Regions from separate parts of the Streptomyces sp. 2-1 genome, predicted to be linked through region 2. Evidence: riboswitches for the same ligand, from Rfam matches in the RefSeq annotation. Region 2 holds a riboswitch; the other holds the start of a gene.
What was found. Region 2 has a riboswitch for glycine ahead of gcvT (glycine cleavage system aminomethyltransferase GcvT). Riboswitches for the same ligand answer to the same signal wherever they lie in the genome.

Region 1 (10,534 bases), 5.4 Mb from region 2:
CGCGCGTGCCGGACGTGCCTCAAAGGGGCACGTCCGGCACGACGGTGGGGCCATTCGGAGGTACTGCCCGCGACGTGCGACGATGTGCGGCATGCCGCAGCAGCCCCCCGTTCGGAGCACTCCTACGCGCCCCCCGCGCCTGGACGCATCCATGTCGCTGCTCACCAACGTCATGGACCACAGTCTCGACGACGGGTACGCGGAGGCGGCTGCCCGCAAGAAGGCCGACGGGACCGGCGCCCTGCCGAAGACACTGCGGGCGAAGCTCGGACTCGCGGCCGGTCTGGTGCTCGCGGCCCTCGTGGTGACCGTGGGGGCCGCGCAGGCGCGGATAGCGGCCCCGGTCGTCGCCAAGGAGCGCGAGGAACTCATCGACCGCATCGACCGCGAGACGTCGGCGGCCGACAAGCTCGAGGGCAGCATCGACAAACTCCGCGACGACGTGAGCGCGCGTCAGCGCGAGGCGCTGAAGAAACACGGCGGGGACCAGGGCGAGTTGGTGGGCATCCTGGCCGGCGCGGTCGAAGTGCACGGCCCCGGGGTGAAGCTCGTCGTGGACGACGCCAAGGAAGCCGACCAGGGCGGCGACGGAGACGCACGCGAGACGTCGGGCTTCTCCGACACCGGGCGGGTACGCGACCGCGACATGCAGCGCGTGGTCAACGGGCTGTGGGAGTCGGGCGCCGAGGCCATCTCGATCAACGGACAGCGGCTGACGGCACTGTCTGCGATCCGGGCCGCCGGCGACGCGATACTGGTCGACAACAAGCCCCTGGTGCCGCCCTACACGGTGTTGGCGGTGGGGGACGGCGAGCGGCTGAGCACTGCGTTCCAGAACAGCGGCGACGGACAGTATCTGGACGCCCTCCGGAAGAACTTCCATATCCGGACAGGGATTTCCGTCGAGGACGACGTCCGGCTGCCCGCCGCACCGAGTGTGATCGTACGAACAGCGCAACCGAGAACAGAGAAAGGCACATCGTGATCGCCGTACTGGGCCTCGTCGTGGGAGTCGTGGCTGGATTGTTGGTCCGGCCCGAGGTTCCGGCGGTGGTCGAGCCCTATCTTCCGATCGCCGTCGTCGCGGCGCTCGACGCCGTGTTCGGAGGTCTGCGGGCGATGCTCGACGGCATCTTCGACGACAAGGTCTTCGTGGTGTCGTTCCTGTCCAACGTCGTCGTGGCCGCGCTGATCGTCTTCCTCGGAGACAAGTTGGGTGTGGGCGCCCAGCTGTCCACGGGTGTCGTGGTCGTCCTCGGCATCCGGATCTTCTCCAACGCCGCGGCGATCCGCCGTCACGTCTTCCGGGCGTGAGGCGGATGAGCAGCCAGGACGAGACCCCAGAGAACCGAGAGAACTCAGAGACTTCACAGTCCCCTGAGGCCGCACAGTCCCCTGAGACCCCCAAGGGCCCGGACGCCCCGGAGGCCTCAGAGAATCGCCTGCGCAAGGAACTTCCCGAAGAGGTGCGGGCGCAGGAGGCGAAGGCCGAGGGGAACGCGGAGTCGCCGGACGCCGGGGCGGAACCGCGCAAGCCGGTTCTGACCGGTCGGCAGCGGCTGGTGAAGGGCCTTTGGCCGCCGCGCGTGTCGCGTGCGCAGTTCATCGTCGCCCTCCTGCTGTTCGGCCTCGGCTTCGGCCTCGCCGTCCAGGTGGCGTCCAACAGCGACAGCGACGGCGCCCTCCGCGGCGCGCGTCAGGAGGATCTCGTACGCATCCTCGATGAACTGGACGACCGTACGCAGCGTCTGGAAGAGGAGAAGCAGGGGCTGGAGGATCAGCGCACCGAGCTGGAGAACAGTTCGGACCAGGCCGAGGAGGCCCGCAAGCAGACGGTCGAGAAGGAGAAGCAACTCGCCATTCTGGCGGGCACCGTGGCGGCGCAGGGCCCCGGCATCACGCTGACCATCGAGGACCAGAAGGGGACGGTCGAGGCCGACATGCTGCTCGACGCGATCCAGGAGCTGCGTGCCGCCGGAGCGGAGGCGATCCAGGTCAACGGAGTAAGGGTCGTCGCGGGCACCTATCTGACGGATGTGAGCGGCGGAGTCGCCGTAGACGGGAACAAGATCAGCGCCCCCTATCGTTTCAAGGTCATCGGCAAGCCTCAGGACCTCGAACCGGCGCTCAACATCCCGGGCGGAGTGGTGCAGACTTTGGAGAAGGAGCAGGCCACTGTCACGGTGGAACGATCGGACAAGATCATCGTGGACGCCTTGCGACCGGCGAAGCGGCCTGACTACGCTCGGTCGTCCTCCCAGTGAACAGGGGGTGCTTGGGGGCCGCCCCCCGAGGGCATGAGGTTGCGGGGGGTCGACGCACCGAATGGGTGGTGCGTGGTGGAAACTGTCTGGTGGATACGGACGTTGTGAGGGTGTCCGGCTCGGCCGGTGTGTGCAATCAGGGTTCGTCCTGCCCCACGGGCGGGTCTGTTTCGGTCAAGGGGAATCGCCCGTGAAGTTGTTTTCGAAGTTGTTCGGCAAGAGCGCGCGAGAGGGCAGCGACAACGCGACTGCCCGCCATCGCGCACGCCCCGCGGAGGGCGAGGACCAGGGGGACCGCCCGCTGTTCCGCGATCAGGTCGGTGGTCCTGGTGGTGACATTTCCGGTGGTCAGGGCGCGCCGTCTGTTGACCCTGCCCAGTCGGGACGCATAGGTTTCGGCTCCGACCCGTATGCGTCCAACGCCCCCACGGGGCAGCCGCGGCAGGAGGATCCGTCGATGTCGGCCCTGGTGTGTACGAGGTGCGGTAACCGCAACGCGGAGGCGAGTCGCTTCTGCTCGAACTGCGGCGCTCCGCTGCGGGCCGGGGCGACCCCCGAGCGTCCGTCGGAGACCACCTCGACGATCTCCATCTCGGGCCTCGAGGCCTACGACGCCGAGGTCACCGGCCAGACGCAGATGCCGATGCTCTCGCCCGAGGCGCAGGCCGCCGTGGACGCGCTGCCGCTCGGCTCGGCGCTCCTGGTGGTGCGCCGCGGGCCGAACTCGGGCAGCCGCTTCCTGCTGGACGGCGAGCTGACCACCGCCGGCCGTCATCCGCAGAGCGACATCTTCCTGGACGACGTGACCGTGTCGCGCCGCCATGTGGAGTTCCGTCGCGTTTCCGACGGCTCGTTCACGGTGGCGGACGTAGGCAGCCTCAACGGCACGTACGTCAACCGGGAGCGGATCGACTCGGTCCCGCTGGCGAACGGCGACGAGGTGCAGATCGGTAAGTACCGGCTGGTCTTCTACGCGAGCCAGCGGGGTATCTGACCCGCCCCCGGACCTGGTCCGGGGGGACCCTCAGGAAGGTCCATGCTTCGAACACCGAGCGGCGGTGTCGGCCACGGCACCGCCGCCATGGACAACGGACTGATGAGCATCGGCACGGTGCTCAATGTGCTGCGCGACGAGTTCCCCGAAGTCACCATCTCCAAGATCCGTTTCCTGGAGTCGGAGGGGCTCATCGAGCCGCAGCGGACACCGTCGGGGTACCGGAAGTTCAGCCCGGGCGACGTCGAGCGCCTCGGGCACGTCCTGAGGATGCAGCGGGACCACTATCTGCCCCTGAAGGTGATCCGCGAGCACCTGGACGCCGTGGAGCGCGGTGAGGCGGTGCCGCTGCCGTCCGTGGGCCGCCAGCGCGACGGTGAGGTGCTCTGCGAGTCCGAGGGGCCCACAGTGGCCCGGATCGGGCGTGCCGAGCTGCTGGCCGCCGTGGAGATCGGCGAGCAGGAGCTCGAGGAGTGGGAGTCGTACGGGCTCATCACACCGCTGCCGGAGGGGGTCTACGACGCCGAGGCGGTGACGGTGGCGGGTCTCGTCGTGGAACTGGGGCGGTTCGGGATCGAGCCGCGCCATCTGCGTGCCGTGAAGGCCGCCGCCGACCGTGAGGCCGGCCTTGTCGACCAGGTCGTGGCCCCGCTGCGGCGTCACCGCAATCCGCAGACCAGGGCGCACGCGGAGGCGCAGACCAAGGAGCTGGCGGGGCTCGCGGTGAAGCTGCACGCCGCGCTGGTGCAGTCCGCGCTCGGGGTGCGGCTGCCCTGACCCGGTGGGTCGCGTGGAGCGCGGGATCGGGCGCCCAATCCGTGCCCGACTACCCAAAGATGCCGGGCACGGCCTAGGGTTGCTGTGTGAACGAGCTCGACGTCGTAGGTGTCCGGGTCGAAATGCCCTCCAACCAACCGATCGTGCTCCTGCGTGAAGTGGGAGGCGACCGTTACCTCCCCATCTGGATCGGGCCGGGGGAGGCGACGGCGATCGCCTTCGCACAGCAGGGCATGGCCCCCGCGCGACCGCTGACCCACGACCTGTTCAAGGACGTGCTGGAGGCCGTCGGCCAGGAGCTCACCGAGGTGCGCATCACGGACCTGCGGGAGGGCGTCTTCTATGCGGAGCTGGTGTTCGCCAGCGGGGTCGAGGTCAGTGCCCGGCCGTCCGACGCCATAGCGCTCGCGCTGCGCACCGGGACGCCGATCTACGGCAGCGACGGGGTGCTGGACGACGCCGGTATCGCGATCCCGGACGAGCAGGAGGACGAGGTGGAGAAGTTCCGCGAGTTCCTCGACCAGATCTCGCCCGAGGACTTCGGGACCAACAGCCAGTGACCTTCGCCTAGGCGCTCCGGTGACCCTCCGGGACCGCCGGACGACAGGCCGTGCGGCGGTCGTCCCGAGATCATTCGGCTAGCCTTTCCCCGCGGTGGGACACGGGAAACCACTCCTAGGGTGATTATCACTCGGCGTGCCGAGTGTGGCGGTCGTTGACGCACCCCCGGTGGCTGCCTACCGTCGAGAAGGCAGGTCAAGGACGGAGGTCGGCGTGAGAAGCAGCGGCGACGGTACGGCTGGGGGTGCCCCCGGACCCGGTCTGGGGGAGAGCAGCCCGTACCCGCTTCACAGCAGCGCGGCCGATCACGTACAGCGGCCGACAGCGGTGCCCGAGGACGGCGAGGTGGCGTCCGAGGAGGTCGGTTATCGGGGGCCCACGGCCTGCGCGGCCGCGGGCATCACCTACCGGCAGCTGGACTACTGGGCCAGAACCGGGCTCGTCGAGCCGAGCGTGCGGGCCGCCTACGGGTCGGGGACGCAGCGGCTCTACAGCTTCCGGGACGTCGTCGTCCTGAAGATCGTCAAGCGGTTCCTCGACACCGGGGTCTCGCTGCAGAACATCCGCACCACCGTCCAGCACCTGCGTGAGCGCGGGTTCCGGGACCTGGAGCGGATGACGCTGATGAGCGACGGCGCGACGGTCTACGAGTGCTCCTCGCCCGACGAGGTCCACGCGCTCCTCCAGGGCGGACAGGGCATCTTCGGGATCGCGGTGGGCGTGGTCTGGCGGGACGTCGAGAGCGCCCTCTCACAGCTGCACGGGGAGCGTGTCGACACGGGGGAGACACTTGTCCGGCCCAATCCGGCGGACGAGCTGGCGCGGCGGCGTAATCGTGCGGTCTGAGCCGGCGGGCGCCGGCTGAGTTTTCCGGCTCGGGCCCTGTCCGGGCCGTCAGATCCTGCCGCCTGGTACCTGCTGCCCGCCGCCTTGCGCCCGTCGCTCGGCGTGCGGGCGGTCCGGTTTCGTGGCGGTCCACAGGTCGTGCCGGGGCATTGTCAGTGGCGTAGGGCAGCATCGGAGATGTGAGAACCGCGCCCACGATCCTGCATCTCGACATGGATGCCTTCTACGCCTCGGCGGAGCAGGCGGCCAAGCCGAGCCTGCGCGGGAAGGCGGTCATCGTGGGCGGGCTCGGGCCGCGGGGCGTGGTGGCGACCTGCTCGTACGAGGCACGGGTCTTCGGGGTGCATTCGGCGATGCCCATGGCGCAGGCCCGCCGGCTGGCGCCGAACGCCGCGTATCTCGTACCCCGCTTCGGGTTGTACCGGGAGGTCAGCGAGCAGGTGATGGCTCTGCTGCGGGATCTGTCGCCCCTGGTGGAGCCGCTGAGCCTGGACGAGGCGTTCGTGGACCTGGAGGCCGGCCAGACGGCCTGGGACGCGGAGTCTGCGCGGCTGACCGGGGTGAAGCTGCGTGGAGACATCCGGACCGTCACCGGGCTGACCGGGTCCGTGGGGCTCGCCGCCTCCAAAATGGTCGCGAAGATCGCCTCCGAGCAGGCCAAGCCCGACGGGCTCGTGCTGATAGAGCCGGGCACCGAGCGGGAACTGCTCGCCCCCATGTCCGTGCGCACGCTGCCGGGCGTGGGGCCCGCCACGGGGGACCATCTGCGGCGGGCCGGGATCACCACGGTCGGGGAGATCGCCGAGGCGGGCGAGGACGAGCTCGTACGGCTTCTGGGGAAGGCCCACGGGGTCGCGCTGTACGCCATGGCGCTCGCGCATGACGTGCGGCCCGTGGTGGCCGAGCGGGACACCAAGTCGGTGTCCGTCGAGGACACGTACGACGTGGACATCCATGACCGGGTGCGGGTGCGGATGGAGGTGCAGCGGCTGGCCGACCGGTGTGTGGGGCGGTTGCGGGGTGCGCATCTGTCGGGGCGGACCATCGTGCTGAAGGTCCGGCGGTACGACTTCTCGACGCTGACCCGGTCCGAGACGCTCAGGGGGCCCACGGACGACCCCGCGGTGGTGCGGGAGGCCGCGGCGCGGTTGCTGGAGTCCGTGGACACCACGGGCGGCGTGCGGCTTCTGGGGGTGGGGGTCTCGGGGCTCGCCGACTACACGCAGGAGGATCTCTTCGCGCAGGCTCGGACGGCTGCCGCTGCCGCCTCCGCCGAGGAGCTTGAGCATGTGGAGCATGAAGAGACCGAGGAGGCGGTCGAGGAGCCGGTGCCCCCTGCGGAGCGGCGGTGGCATGCGGGGCACGATGTGCGGCATGCCGAGTTCGGGCACGGGTGGGTGCAGGGGAGTGGGCTGGGGCGGGTGACTGTGCGGTTCGAGACGCCGGGGTCCTTGCCGGGGCGGGTGCGGACGTTTCGGAGCGATGATCCTTTGTTGGAGGTTGCTGAGCCGTTGCCGTTGGTGGAGCGGCGGCCTGGTGATGTGGGGGCGCCTGCGGGGTCGCCTGCGGCGGGCGGGGAGGGGTGACCTTGGTGAGCTTGTTTGTGGGTGCGGGTTGGTTGTGGCTGGGTGCGCCGTTCCCCGCGCCCCTGAAAGCGGAGGGGGCTGGGGTGTGTTTGTGGGTGCGGGTCCGCCGTTGCTGGTCGCGCAGTTCCCCGCGCCCCTAAAAATGGGCCAGCGTCGCCCCGCGCCCCTAAAGAAGGCCAGCGTCGCTCCGCGCCCCTAAAAAGGCCAGCCTCGCCCCTCGCCCGTTGGAGACCGGTCAAAGCCGCAGCCGCCCTCGGGTCTTTGGAGACGGGTCCAAGCCGTAGCCGCCCTCGCGCCTTTGGAGACGGGTTAAAGCCGCAGCCGCCCTCGGGTCTTTGGAGACGGGTTAAGGCCACAGCCCCGCCCCTCGCCCCATTGGTGACGGGCGGGCCCCTACTGGGAGTCGTCCTTGCCTGCCAGGTGGCCGAAGTCGTGGTCCGGGAAGGGGGGTGGAGGGGCTACGTCCAGGCCGTAGTGGTGGTAGAGCTGGAGTTCTTGTTCGGGGGAGAGGTGGCGGCCCACGCCGAAGTCGGGGGCGTCCTTGATCAGTGCGCGTTCGAAGGGGACTCGGAGGGCCCCGTCGGCCAGCTCGCTGGGCTCCAGAGGGACGAAGGCGTCTCTGCTGAACAGGCCGGTGCGTATGGCCGCCCACTCCGGTACGCCGGTCGCGTCGTCGAGGTAGACCTCGTCGACCGTGCCGATTTTGGTGCCGTTGCGGTCGAACGCCTTGCGGCCTATCAGGTTGCGCGGATCGATGTCGGTCTGCACGGGCCCTCCAGCTGCTCGCAACTCATCCGTAAGCACTACGAAAGAGCACTTTGAGGAGGGCGGCCACTCGAGGGAACCCCGCTGGTACGCTGGGCAACGGCTGCTGACCCCGTGCGGGAGAGTCCTCCAGGCTTCATCGGAGGCGCCGAAGGAGCAAATCCTCCCCGGAATCTCTCAGGCCCACGTACCGCATGGACGAGGTCACTCTGGAAAGCAGAGCGGTGTTCGAGTTTTTTGGACGGGTTCCGCTCTCACCGACGGTGAAAGCCGGTGCGCCTTCACGGGCGGGCCGGTGAAGCTCTCAGGTTGAGATGACAGAGGGGGAGGCCGTCCGGGCACCCATGCAGTGGTGCCCTCGAAGGTCGTCAGACCAGGAGGCCTCCGCAATGACCGCCCATCGTATTCCGCTCTCAGAGCTCGAACAGGGAATCCCCTTCGAGCAGCGCCACATCGGGCCCGACACCGAAGCCCGGGCAAAGATGCTCGCGCACGTGGGGTACGGCTCGCTCGACGAGCTGACGGCCACCGCGGTCCCGGATGTGATCAAGAACGCCGACTCGCTCGAACTGCCGGGCGCCCGCACCGAGGCCGAGGTACTGGCCGAGCTGCGCTCCCTCGCGGACCGCAACCAGGTGCTGGATTCCATGATCGGGCTCGGGTACTACGGGACGTTCACGCCGCCCGTCATTCTGCGGAACGTCATGGAGAGTCCGGCCTGGTACACGGCGTACACGCCGTATCAGCCCGAGATCTCGCAGGGGCGCCTAGAGGCGCTGCTCAACTTTCAGACCGTGGTCGCCGAGCTGACCGGACTGCCGACCTCCGGGGCCTCGCTGCTCGACGAGGGCACCGCGGCGGCCGAGGCCATGGCGCTGTCGCGGCGGATGGGCAAGAACAAGAAGGGCCTGTTCCTGGTCGACGCGGACACCATGCCGCAGACCATCGCCGTGATCGAGACCCGCGCCGAGCCGACCGGTGTCGAGGTCGTCGTCGCCGACCTGAGCGACGGCATTCCGGCCGAGCTCGCCGAGCGCGAGATCAACGGCGTGCTCCTCCAGTACCCCGGCGCCTCCGGTGCCGTACGGGACCTCAAGCCCGTCGTCGAGCGGGCGCACGAGCTGGGCGCGGTCGTCACCGTCGCCGCGGATCTCCTCGCCCTGACGCTGCTCACCTCGCCCGGTGAGCTCGGCGCCGACATCGCGGTCGGTACGACGCAGCGCTTCGGTGTGCCGATGGGCTTCGGCGGGCCGCACGCCGGTTACATGGCCGTGCGCGAGAAGTTCGCGCGCAGTCTGCCCGGCCGGCTTGTCGGTGTCTCGGTCGACGCGGACGGCAACAAGGCGTACCGGCTCGCCCTGCAGACGCGCGAGCAGCACATCCGCCGCGAGAAGGCGACCAGCAACATCTGTACGGCTCAGGTGCTGCTCGCCGTGATGGCCGGGATGTACGCCGTCTACCACGGGCCCCAGGGCCTCAAGTCCATCGCGCGGCGCACCCACCGGTACGCCACGATCCTCGCCGCGGGTCTGAAGGCCGGCGGGGTCGAGGTCGTCCACGAGGCGTACTTCGACACGCTGACCGTGCGGGTGCCGGGCAAGGCGGCCGAGACGCTCGCGGCGGCGCGCCGGGGCGGGGTCAACCTCCGGCTCGTCGACGCCGACCACCTGTCCCTCGCCTGCGACGAGACCACCACGCGGGCCCAACTGGGCGCCGTCTGGGCCGCGTTCGGTGTCGACGGCGACGTGGCCGTGCTGGACGAGGCGACGGAGGACACGCTGCCGGCCGCGCAGCTGCGCACCGACGAGTACCTCACGCACCCGGTCTTCCACCAGTACCGGTCCGAGACCGCGATGCTGCGCTACCTGCGCAAGCTGGCCGACCGTGACTACGCGCTCGACCGGGGCATGATCCCGCTGGGCTCCTGCACGATGAAGCTCAACGCGACGACCGAGATGGAGCCGGTGACCTGGCCCGAGTTCGGGCAGCTGCACCCCTTCGCGCCCGCCGAGCAGGCGCAGGGCTACCTCACGCTCATCCGTGAGCTGGAGGAGCGGCTCGCCGAGGTCACGGGCTACGACAAGGTGTCGCTGCAGCCCAACGCCGGTTCGCAGGGCGAGCTCGCCGGTCTGCTGGCCGTACGCGGCTATCACCGGGCCAATGGCGACGAGCAGCGCACGGTCTGCCTCATCCCGTCGTCCGCGCACGGGACGAACGCCGCGAGTGCGGTGATGGCCGGGATGAAGGTCGTCGTCGTGAAGACCGCGGACGACGGCGAGATCGACGTCGAGGACCTGCGGGCCAAGATCGAGCAGCACCGCGACGAGCTGTCGGTGCTGATGATCACGTACCCCTCGACGCACGGGGTGTTCGAGGAGCACGTCGCCGACATCTGCGCCCAGGTGCACGAGGCGGGCGGCCAGGTGTACGTCGACGGCGCCAACCTCAACGCGCTGGTGGGGCTTGCCAAGCCGGGGCACTTCGGCGGCGACGTCTCGCACCTCAACCTGCACAAGACGTTCTGCATCCCGCACGGCGGCGGCGGTCCGGGTGTCGGTCCGGTCGGGGTACGCGCCCATCTCGCGCCGTATCTGCCGAACCATCCGCTGCAGCCCGCCGCGGGCCCGGAGACGGGCGTGGGCCCGATCTCGGCCGCTCCCTGGGGCTCGGCGGGCATCCTGCCCATCTCCTGGGCGTACGTCCGTCTCATGGGCGGTGAGGGGCTCAAGCGGGCCACGCAG
Region 2 (10,534 bases):
GCCGCGTCGAGAATGTCCCGCAGAGTGCCGGCCACCGCGCCGCCCTTCTCTCGCCCGTCCCTCGCCCGTCCCTCGCCCGTCCCTTGAGTCTCCACCCACTGGAAGGCCCAGACTCCACCCCATGATCGACGACGGCACCGGACTGCTCACCATCGGGCAGCTCTCCCGGAGCACCGGACTGCCGGTGCGCACCATCCGCTACTGGTCGGACGCGGGCGCCCTGCCGCCCGTGACCCGCTCCGAGGGCGGCTACCGGCTGTACGACGCCGGGGCCGTGGCCCGCCTCGAACTCATCCGGACGCTGCGGGAGTTGGGCCTCGGCCTGGACGACGTACGCCGGGTGGTGGCCGGTGAGACGACGGTCGCGGAGGTGGCGGCCACGCATGTGGCGGCCCTCGACGCGCAGATCAGGTCGCTGAAGGTAACCCGGGCGGTGCTGTCGACCGTGGCGCGACGCGGTTCGACCGCGGAGGAGACGACCCTGATGAACAGACTGGCGCGGCTGTCGGCCGCGGAGCGCAAGCACATCGTCGACGACTTCATGGCGGAGACCTTCGACGGCCTCGACACCGCGGACCCCGACATCCGTACCCGGCTGCGCTTCGGCGTGCCCGACCTGCCCGACGACCACAGGACCGAGCAGGTGGACGCGTGGGTCGAGCTCGCCGAGCTGATGCAGGACACGGGCTTCCGCGCGCGGATGCGGAGCATGGTCGAGTTCAACGCCGCGGACCGGGGGCCCGACGTGCCGGCCGGTACGTCCCTGTGGTTGATGAGCCGCCTGGTGCAGCTGGCCGGAGAGGCACGGGAGCGGGGCATCGCGCCGGACGCCCCGGAGGCCGCCACGGTCCTGACCGAGGTGCTCGGCGACGCCGACAGGACCGTCGTACTGGACCGCATGGTGTCGGCGGGCCAGGCAGAGGCCGCCCGCTTCCGGGAACTGCTGGCGCTCGTACGGGGCACCGAGCCGCTGCCCACGCACCGGGAGGCGTTCGCGTGGGTGGTCGCCGCGCTGCGCGCTCGGTCGGGCAGTTAATCTGACCTCGGCAAGTACGGCACATCAGAAGGGGCGGGTCCGGTGGCGGACATCGAGGAAGCACGCAAGGCGTTCGAGCGCATCGACGTGGACGGGGACGGCTACGTCACCGCCGCCGAGTTCAAGAAGGCCCTGGCCCAGGGCGGCGACTGGAACGTCACCGAGTCGGTGGCCGAGGCCGTGATCGCCTCCCAGGACCTCAACGGCGACAAGCTGCTGTCGTTCGACGAGTTCTGGTCCCACCTGAACAAGTAGCCGAACGCGAGGATCGCGAGCATCGCGAGGGGCGCTCCCGCCGGACGGGCAGGGGCGCCCCTCGCGTCGTGCGGTGCGCGACCTCTGTCCCACGCGATGATGGCCGGGACGGCGGTTTCCGGCCGTTCGAAACGCTCTGCGGCCTTTCGGGTGATGCCCGGAATAGCCCGCTTGCCCCGGAGGTTGGTGCTCCACATCGGAGTCATCGACCCCCGGAAGGGCGCGCGAGTCATGAAGATCGGCATCATCGGAGCGGGCAACATCGGCGGCAACCTCACCCGGCGGCTCACGGCCCTCGGCCATGACGTCTCCGTCGCCAACTCCCGGGGTCCGGAGACCCTCACGGCACTGGCCGAGGAGACCGGCGCGACGCCCGTCCCGGTCGAGGAGGCGGCACGCGGCGCCGAGCTCGTCGTCGTCACGGTCCCCCTGAAGGTGGTCCCGAACCTGCCGTCCGGGCTCTTCGACGAGGCCGCCGACGGAGCCGTCGTCGTCGACACCGGCAACTACTACCCGCGGCAGCGGGACGGCAAGATCGCCGGGATCGAGGACGAGGGCTTGACGGAGAGCCGCTGGACGGCCCAGCAGCTCGGCCACACGGTCGTCAAGGCCTTCAACGGCACGTACGCCCAGGACCTACTCGACCGCCACCGCCCGGCCGGCGCCCCGGACCGCATGGCCCTCCCGGTGGCCGCCGACGACGCGTCCGCCAAGCAGGTCGTCCGCGACCTCATTGACGAACTCGGCTTCGACACGGTCGACGCGGGCACCCTCGACGACTCCTGGCGCCAGCAGCCCGGCACCCCGGTCTACGGCCTCCAGGAAGGCGTGGACGCGGTGACGAAGGCCCTGTCGGAGGCACCGCGGGAACGCTCGGCGGACTTCCGGGCGTAGGGCCCCGGCGGCAGCGCTCGGCGGACTTCCTTCCGGGCGTAGGGCTACGACGGCAGCGCTCCGGAGCCCGCGCTCAGACGATCTGCAGGGGCACGTGCGGCCCGTCCGGCAACTCGACCTCGACCGGGTCACCGGGCCGCACCACCCCACCCGTGACGACGACACTCATGATCCCGGCCCGGAACCGGACGGTCCCGTCCTCGTCCCGCCCGACGACCTGCTTCATCAGCCCCTTCTGGAAGCCGTCGATCTGCGCACAGGGATTCCGCAGCCCGGTGACCTCCACGACGGCCTCGTCCCCGACCCGCAACCGGGTCCCGGTCGGCAGCCCGAGCAGGTCGATCCCCCGGGTGGTGACGTTCTCCCCGAGCTCCCCGGCCGCGACCTCGAACCCGGCCTCCCGCACCTCGTCGAACAACTCCTCATGAATGAGGTGCACCTGCCGCAGATTCACCTGAGAAGGATCCTTCTCCATCCGGAACCGATGCTTCACCGTCACCCCGGCATGCACATCCCCCTCCACCCCGAGCCCGGCAAGCAACGTAATGCCGTCCCGATTCGGCTTGGAGAACGAATACTTACCGCTGCTGCTGACCGCAGCCACTGTCCCACCCATGCCCGGCAGCCTACGGTGTCGCCCATTCCCGCAGGTCGGCGAGGGTGTCGAACTGTGCCACGTTCTTGTCCAGCGGGTCGTCCGTGTACTGGTGGAAGCGCCACTTCGCCTGGATGCGTGGCTTGCCCGCGGTCACGTAGTCGGCGATCCAGAGACCGTCACCGGCATACGAGGTCGTGTCGACATTCAGCCAGTAATTCCGGTTGCAATAGAGCACGACCCGGTTGTTCGGCCGGAGTTCCTTCACCTTGCGGATGAAGCGGTCCTTTTCGGCGTTGGTCGCGTGGGTGCCGTCGCCTGTTGTTTCCCAGTCGACGGCGAGGATGTCGCCGGCTTTTTCGGGGGCCTTGCTGACGAAGTACTCGGCCTGGGCCGTGAGGTTGCCCGGCCAGAGGAAGTGGTAGAAGCCGACGACGCAGCCGGCGTCACGGGCCCGCTTCGTCTGTGCGCTCAGCTTCGGGTTGACGTACGTGCGGCCCTCGGTGGCCTTGACGAAGACGAAGGACACGCCTTCGGTGCTGTACGTGGACGACTGGTAGCCGCTGACGTCGATGCCGCGCAGCATGTGGTTCCTCCGTGCGGTGGGGGGCGGGTGCAGGTGTTGCCTGTGGGGGGCAACTTCCTTTGCTCTTCCCCCACTTCGCCCGTCCCATCCTCAGCACTCGATGATGTTCACCGCGAGCCCGCCGCGGGCCGTCTCCTTGTACTTGACGCTCATGTCCGCGCCCGTTTCCTTCATCGTCTTGATGACCTTGTCGAGGGACACCTTGTGGGAGCCGTCGCCGCGCATGGCCATCCTGGCCGCCGTGACGGCCTTGACCGCGGCCATGCCGTTGCGTTCGATGCAGGGGATCTGGACGAGGCCGCCGACCGGGTCGCAGGTGAGGCCGAGGTTGTGCTCCATGCCGATCTCCGCGGCGTTCTCGACCTGTTCGGGGGAGCCGCCGAGGACCTCGGCCAGCGCGCCCGCCGCCATCGAGCAGGCAGAGCCGACCTCGCCCTGGCAGCCGACCTCGGCGCCGGAGATCGACGCGTTCTCCTTGAAGAGCATGCCGATCGCGCCGGCCGCGAGCATGAAGCGGACCACGCCCTCCTCGTCGGCGCCGGGCACGAAGTTGATGTAGTAGTGCAGGACCGCCGGGATGATGCCGGCCGCGCCGTTCGTCGGGGCGGTCACGACGCGCCCGCCCGCCGCGTTCTCCTCGTTCACCGCCATCGCGTACAGCGTGATCCACTCCATCGCGTGGGCCAACGGATCGCCCTCGGCGCGCAGTTGACGGGCCGACATGGCCGCGCGACGGCGCACCTTGAGGCCGCCGGGCAGGATGCCCTCGCGGGACATGCCGCGCGAGACGCACGCCTGCATCACCCGCCAGATGGCGATGAGCCCCTCGCGGATCTCGTCCTCGGTGCGCCAGGCCCGCTCGTTCTCCAGCATCAGGGCGGAGATCGACAGGCCCGTCTCGCGGGTGAGCCGCAGCAGCTCGTCGCCCGTGCGGAAGGGGTACTTGAGGACCGTGTCGTCCAGCTTGATGCGGTCCGCGCCCACCGCGTCCTCGTCGACGACGAACCCGCCGCCGACCGAGTAGTACGTCTTCGACAGCAGCTCGGCGCCCGAGGCGTCGTGCGCCCACAGCGTCATGCCGTTCGCGTGGTACGGGAGCGTCTTGCGGCGGTGCAGGACCAGATCGTCGTCGAAGGAGAAGTCGATCTCGTGCTCGTCGAGCAGGTTGATCCGCCCCGAGGACTTGATGCCCTCCACCCGTTCGTCGGCCCCCTCCACGTCCACCGTGCGCGGTGAGGCGCCCTCCAGGCCGAGCAGCACCGCCTTGGGGGTGCCGTGGCCGTGGCCGGTCGCGCCCAGTGAGCCGTACAGCTCGGCGCGCACCGAGGTCACCGAGGACAGGACGTCCTCGGTGCGCAGCCGGCGGGCGAACATCCGCGCGGCACGCATCGGGCCGACCGTGTGGGAGCTGGACGGGCCGATGCCGATCGAGAACAGGTCGAAGACCGAGATGGCCACGGGAACTCCTCAAAGCGGGGGTGGTGCGGAAGAACGAAAGGCGCGAAGCGAAGCGCTGCGACCAGAGCGGTGGTGGTGGGTGTCGGGCGGTCGGGGCACCACGCACACCTTCCAGTGTGCGCGGTGCCCCGGTGAAACGGGACTACTGGCCCAGACCGGGGTACAGCGGGTGCTTCTCGGCCAGTGCGGACACCCGGGCCTTCAGTGCCTGCGCGTCGGCCTCCCCGAAGGTCGCGGGGGCCTTCAGCGCCTCGGCGATGACGTCCGCGACCTCGGCGAAGTCCTCGGCGGTGAAGCCGCGGGTGGCGAGGGCGGGCGTGCCGATCCGCAGGCCGGAGGTGACCATGGGCGGGCGCGGGTCGTTCGGGACGGCGTTGCGGTTGACCGTGATGCCGACCTCGTGGAGACGGTCCTCGGCCTGCTGGCCGTCCAGCTCCGAGTCGCGCAGGTCGACCAGGATCAGGTGGACGTCCGTACCGCCGGAGAGGACGTTCACGCCGGCCGCGCGCGCGTCGGGCGCGGTGAGCCGCTCGGCGAGGATCTGCGCGCCCTCGACCGTACGGCGCTGGCGCTCCTTGAAGTCCTCCGAGGCCGCGACCTTGAAGGAGACGGCCTTGGCCGCGATCACGTGCTCCAGGGGGCCGCCCTGGAAGCCCGGGAAGACGGACGAGTTGAGCTTCTTCGCGAAGGCCTTCTTGGCGAGGATGATCCCGCCGCGGGGGCCGCCCAGCGTCTTGTGGGTGGTGGAGGTGACCACGTCCGCGTGCTCCACCGGGTTCGGGTGGAGACCGGCCGCGACCAGACCCGCGAAGTGCGCCATGTCGACCCACAGGTAGGCCTCGACCTCGTCCGCGATACGGCGGAACTCGGCGAAGTCCAGCTGCCGCGGGTACGCCGACCAGCCCGCGATGATCACCTTCGGGCGGTGCTCCTTGGCGAGCCGCTCGACCTCGGCCATGTCGACCAGGCCGGCCTCGTCCACGTGGTAGGCGACCACGTTGAACTGCTTGCCGGAGAAGTTGAGCCGCATCCCGTGGGTCAGGTGGCCGCCGTGGGCCAGGTCCAGGCCGAGGATGGTGTCGCCGGGCTGGGCCAGCGCGAAGAGCGCGGCCTGGTTGGCGGAGGCGCCCGAGTGGGGCTGGACGTTGGCGTACTCGGCGCCGAACAGCTCCTTGACCCGGTCGATGGCGATCTGCTCGGCGACGTCGACGTGCTCGCAGCCGCCGTAGTAGCGGCGGCCGGGGTAGCCCTCGGCGTACTTGTTGGTGAGGACCGAGCCCTGGGCCTCCATGACGGCGACCGGGGCGAAGTTCTCCGAGGCGATCATTTCGAGGGTGGACTGCTGACGGTTGAGCTCGGCGTCGACGGCGGCGGCGATGTCCGGGTCGAGCTCGTGGAGGGACTGGTTCAGAAGCGACATCGGTCAGGAGTCCTTAGCTGCCGGAGAATTCGGTGTACTCGTCCGCGGAGAGCAGGTCCTTCGGCTCCTCCGCGACCCGTACCTTGAACAGCCAGCCGCCCTCGAACGGGGCGGTGTTCACCAGCGCGGGGTCGTCCACGACGTCCTGGTTGATCTCGGTGATCTCACCGGAGACGGGCGAGTACAGATCGCTCACGGACTTGGTCGACTCCAGTTCGCCGCAGGTCTCGCCCGCGGTCACCGTGTCACCGACCTCCGGGAGCTGGACGTACACCACATCGCCGAGCGCGTTGGCCGCGTGCTCCGTGATGCCGACCGTCGAGACGCCGTCCTCGGCGCCCGACAGCCACTCGTGCTCCTTGCTGTAGCGCAGCTGCTGGGGGTTGCTCATGGCCTGAATTCTCCTGTACGCGGGGGAGTGCTGATGCAGGGGGACTGGGGGTGACCTGGGCGGATGTGCTCAGGGTCACTTCATGACGCTCGCGGACCAGGGTTCACTGTCCGGCGCTCGCCGTACCAGGGTCTACTTCTGGCGCTTGTAGAACGGCAGCGCCACGACCTCGTACGGCTCGTGGCTGCCCCGGATGTCCACGCCGACACCGGGCGAGCCGGGTGCGGAGTGCGCGGCGTCGACGTACGCCATCGCGATCGGCTTGCCCAGGGTGGGTGAGGGTGCGCCGGAGGTGACCTCGCCGACGACCTTGCCGTCGGCGACGACCGGGTATCCGGCGCGCGGCACGCGGCGGCCCTCGGCGATCAGGCCGACGAGGACGCGCGGGGGCTGCGACTCGGCGCGGGCGGCGGCCTCGGTCAGCGCCTCGCGCCCCACGAAGTCGCCCTCCTTCTCGAACTTCACGACCCGTCCGAGCCCCGCGTCGAAGGGGGTGAGCGCGGTGCTCAGCTCATGCCCGTACAGCGGCATGCCCGCCTCCAGGCGCAGGGTGTCCCGGCAGGAGAGGCCGCAGGGGACGAGCCCGACCGCGGTGCCCGCGTCGGTCAGCGCCTGCCACAGCTTCTCGGCGTCGGCCGGGGCCACGAACAGCTCGAAGCCGTCCTCGCCGGTGTAGCCGGTGCGCGCGATCAGCGCCGGGACGCCCGCGACCGTGCCGGGCAGGCCGGCGTAGTACTTCAGGCCGTCCAGGTCGGCGTCGGTGAGGGACTTGAGGATGCCGGGGGACTCGGGTCCCTGGATGGCGAGCAGGGCGTACGCGTCACGGTCGTCGCGGACCTCGGCGTCGAAGCCCGCGGCCCGCTCCACGAGCGCGTCCAGGACGGTCTGGGCGTTGGAGGCGTTGGCGACGACCATGTACGTGGTCTCGGCGAGCCGGTAGACGATCAGGTCGTCGAGGATGCCGCCGTCGGCCCGGCAGATCATCGTGTAGCGGGCCCGGCCGGGCTTCACGCCCCCGATGTTGCCGACCAGCGCGAAGTCGAGCAGCGCGGCGGCCTGGGGTCCGGTGACGGTGATCTCGCCCATGTGGGAGAGGTCGAAGAGACCGGCCCTCGTCCGTACGGCGAGGTGCTCGTCGCGCTCGGAGCCGTATCGCAGGGGCATGTCCCAGCCGGCGAAATCGGTCATCGTCGCGCCGAGCGAACGATGGAGGGCGTCGAGCGCGGTATGGCGCGGTTCAACGGGGGCGTTACTGCTCACGGTGGGGCTCCCAAGGCATGACGGCGAGGTCGTTCCTCCCCATCTGTCATCGGAACCTGAGAGGTTCGCCGTGACCACCGGTCGAGCGGACGGTCACTGACTTGCACCTTGGGTGGAGCCGAAGCCCTGGTGACAGGGGGACGGCCCGCTTTTCAGATGTGCCTCGCCCGCGCGGTAACGGTGCCTGAGAGATTCAAGGGAGGGACTTGCTCCTTCGGCGCCCGGACCACGTACGCAAAAAACGTGTCCGGAACTCTCCCGCGCGGATTCAAGCGGCCGGTATGCAGTTGGCGGGCACATCATTGCACGCATCGGAGCGGCGCGGCAGGGGACTCTTCGCGAGGGGGCGGTGTACGGCGTCGCGGCCCGGCATCACGGCGTCCGCACAGGGTCCACAGGCATCCACAGCGATCTGTGACGGGGCTGTGGCAGGACGAGAACAGAAATGAGGAGACCAGCGCATTACCTTCTCTTTACACTCGACGGGGATGGGTCTCCCGACCCCATGGGGAGGACGATCAGGGTGAACAGGACCACGGCGTACGCCACGAGCGCGGCCATCGCGCTGCCCAAGCAGCCCACTGCCCCGGCCGGGGAGGCGTGCGGCCCGCTTCCGGCGCCCGTCGTCCGCGATCTGCGGGAGCGCGCGGGACACAGCCCGCACGGTCTGCGCTTCGGCAGGGCCGACCTGGTGGTGGTCACGGGCCTGCCCGGCAGCGGCAAGTCGACCCTGATGCGCCGGGCGGTGACGGGCCGCCGCATCGACTCCCAGGACACCCGCGACCGCTGGGACGGCCGCCTGGCCCGCTTCCTGCCGTACGCGGTCTACCGGCCCCTGGTCCGCGCCGCGCACTACGCGGGCCTGCGCCGGGCCCTGAGGTCCGGCGAGGGGGTCGTGGTGCACGACTGCGGGACACAGGCCTGGGTGCGCAGCTGGCTGGCCCGGGACGCCCGGCGGCGCGGCGGCGCCCTGCACCTGCTGCTGCTCGACGTGGACCCGGGCACGGCCCTGGACGGCCAGCGCGAGCGCGGCCGCGGCGTCTCTCGGTACGCGTTCGCGCGGCACCGCGGCGCGTTCGGCCGGCTGCTGCGTTCCGTGGAGAAGGGCGACCTGCCGGAGGGCTGCGGTTCGGCGGTGCTCATCGACCGGGCGGCGGCGGACGTGCTGCGGCGGGTCGACTTCGGCGACTGAGGTCCCGGTGACCGGACGGACTGCGGCGGGTGAGGGCGCGTACGCGTAATCTCGACAGCCGCAGACGGCGGTTCGAGCAGGCGGTAGAGAGATGGACTTCCCGGCACACGACATTCCGGTGCAAGCGCACCCACACCCCCATGTCGGCTGGCCCGGCAACGAGTTGGAGGAGGTACTGGCCGCCTCCCTCGGTGCGGCGGCGTCCCCTTCGGCGGGGGCCCGGATCGTGGAGGTCATGGGCCGCAGCTTCATCTGGGTGCCGCTGCCCGAGGGCGGCGGCCCGCACAGCGGCCCGCTCGACCTGCCCACGATCGAGCTCGGCGGCCAGGCGTACGTGCCGGTCTTCTCCTCGGAGCAGCAGTTCCGCCAGGTCGTCGGCGACCACATGTCGTACACGGTGGCGCCCGCCGTCGAGTTCGCGCGCGGTCTGCCGCCGCAGGTGGGCATCGTGGTGAACCCGGACGGCACGGTCGGGGTGCCGGTGCCGCCGCTCGCCGTGGCCGAGCTGTGCCGGGCCGGGCGCACCGAGCTGGACGGGTCGGCGAGCGGCGGCCGGGTGCGGCTCTTCCAGCCGGACTGGCAGCACGACCCGGTGGACTTCCTGGCCGCCGCCTCCGCGGAGTTCGCCGCGACCGGTGTGGTCCTGAGCGCCCGCCGCTGTCTGGCGAGCATCGAGGGCGCCGACCCCGTGATGTTCGTCGGCGTCGAGCTGGCCCACTGGCACGACGACGCCCGCACCCTCCCCCTGGACGCCTTGGGCCGGGCCCTCGGCCGGGTCCCGGTGCCGCACCCGGTGAACCTCGTCTTCCTGGACGTGGCCCAGGACCCGGTGGGCGACTGGCTACGGGCCCAGGTGCGGCCGTTCTACACCGTGGCCCACTGAGGCGCGCCCGGCCGCACACGACCCGCAGGCAGGGGATTACGGAAAGTCCCGAGCTCTCAACAGCTTTCCCGGCGGAGCGCAACGGTGCTGTCGGGATCGCCACTTAAGCTGGTTTCATGGCTCGGTCGGGGTGGTGCCATGTTCAAGCGAGCACGGCGCCCCGTCGAATGGACCTGTATGTCAGGGATGTCACGAAGGGGCGGTAGAAGGTGAGCGCGTCGGGCACGGCCGCGGCCGGGCAGGTCGAGCACATGCTGCGCCAAGTGACGCCCGGGCGTTACGACGCCTACGAGGCGCTGCTGCGCGCCCTCGCGACCCCGTCGTCCGGCCAGGTCTGGATGCTGCTCTGGCACGGCCAGTCGGGCTCGCCCGACGCCCAGTACGGGAACATGGAGGTCGGCGGCTTCGGTTACGCGCCCTGTGTGACCTCCGCCCAGGAGCTCTCGGCGAGCGGCTGGAACCGTTCGTACGAGGTGGTCGACGGGCTCGACGTGGCCCGCACCCTCTACCCCGACCACTACGGCCTCTGGCTGAACCCGCACGCGCCGGGCGGCGGTGTCGGCA

Region 1: another riboswitch for glycine. It lies ahead of gcvP (aminomethyl-transferring glycine dehydrogenase); the one in region 2 lies ahead of gcvT (glycine cleavage system aminomethyltransferase GcvT).

What each region holds. Positions count from the first base shown of each region.
Region 1 is NZ_CP183383.1:2,193,445-2,203,978, reverse strand. It holds gene ACN20J_RS09715 (DUF881 domain-containing protein) at 83-985, shown strand; gene ACN20J_RS09710 (small basic family protein) at 982-1,314, shown strand; gene ACN20J_RS09705 (DUF881 domain-containing protein) at 1,320-2,264, shown strand; gene ACN20J_RS09700 (FHA domain-containing protein) at 2,326-3,258, shown strand; gene ACN20J_RS09695 (MerR family transcriptional regulator) at 3,301-4,035, shown strand; gene ACN20J_RS09690 (bifunctional nuclease family protein) at 4,122-4,595, shown strand; gene ACN20J_RS09685 (MerR family transcriptional regulator) at 4,810-5,442, shown strand; gene ACN20J_RS09680 (DNA polymerase IV) at 5,622-7,028, shown strand; gene ACN20J_RS09675 (PRC-barrel domain-containing protein) at 7,422-7,796, opposite strand; glycine riboswitch at 7,901-7,996, shown strand; gene gcvP (aminomethyl-transferring glycine dehydrogenase) at 8,183-10,534, shown strand, end outside.
Region 2 is NZ_CP183383.1:7,593,575-7,604,108, forward strand. It holds gene ACN20J_RS33505 (GNAT family N-acetyltransferase) at 1-35, opposite strand, end outside; gene ACN20J_RS33510 (MerR family transcriptional regulator) at 122-1,036, shown strand; gene ACN20J_RS33515 (EF-hand domain-containing protein) at 1,079-1,291, shown strand; gene ACN20J_RS33520 (NADPH-dependent F420 reductase) at 1,523-2,185, shown strand; gene ACN20J_RS33525 (MOSC domain-containing protein) at 2,259-2,801, opposite strand; gene ACN20J_RS33530 (glycoside hydrolase family 25 protein) at 2,812-3,366, opposite strand; gene ACN20J_RS33535 (L-serine ammonia-lyase) at 3,457-4,824, opposite strand; gene glyA (serine hydroxymethyltransferase) at 4,967-6,244, opposite strand; gene gcvH (glycine cleavage system protein GcvH) at 6,258-6,635, opposite strand; gene gcvT (glycine cleavage system aminomethyltransferase GcvT) at 6,768-7,895, opposite strand; glycine riboswitch at 8,058-8,166, opposite strand; gene ACN20J_RS33555 (AAA family ATPase) at 8,401-9,087, shown strand; gene ACN20J_RS33560 (enhanced serine sensitivity protein SseB) at 9,179-9,970, shown strand; gene ACN20J_RS33565 (enhanced serine sensitivity protein SseB C-terminal domain-containing protein) at 10,180-10,534, shown strand, end outside.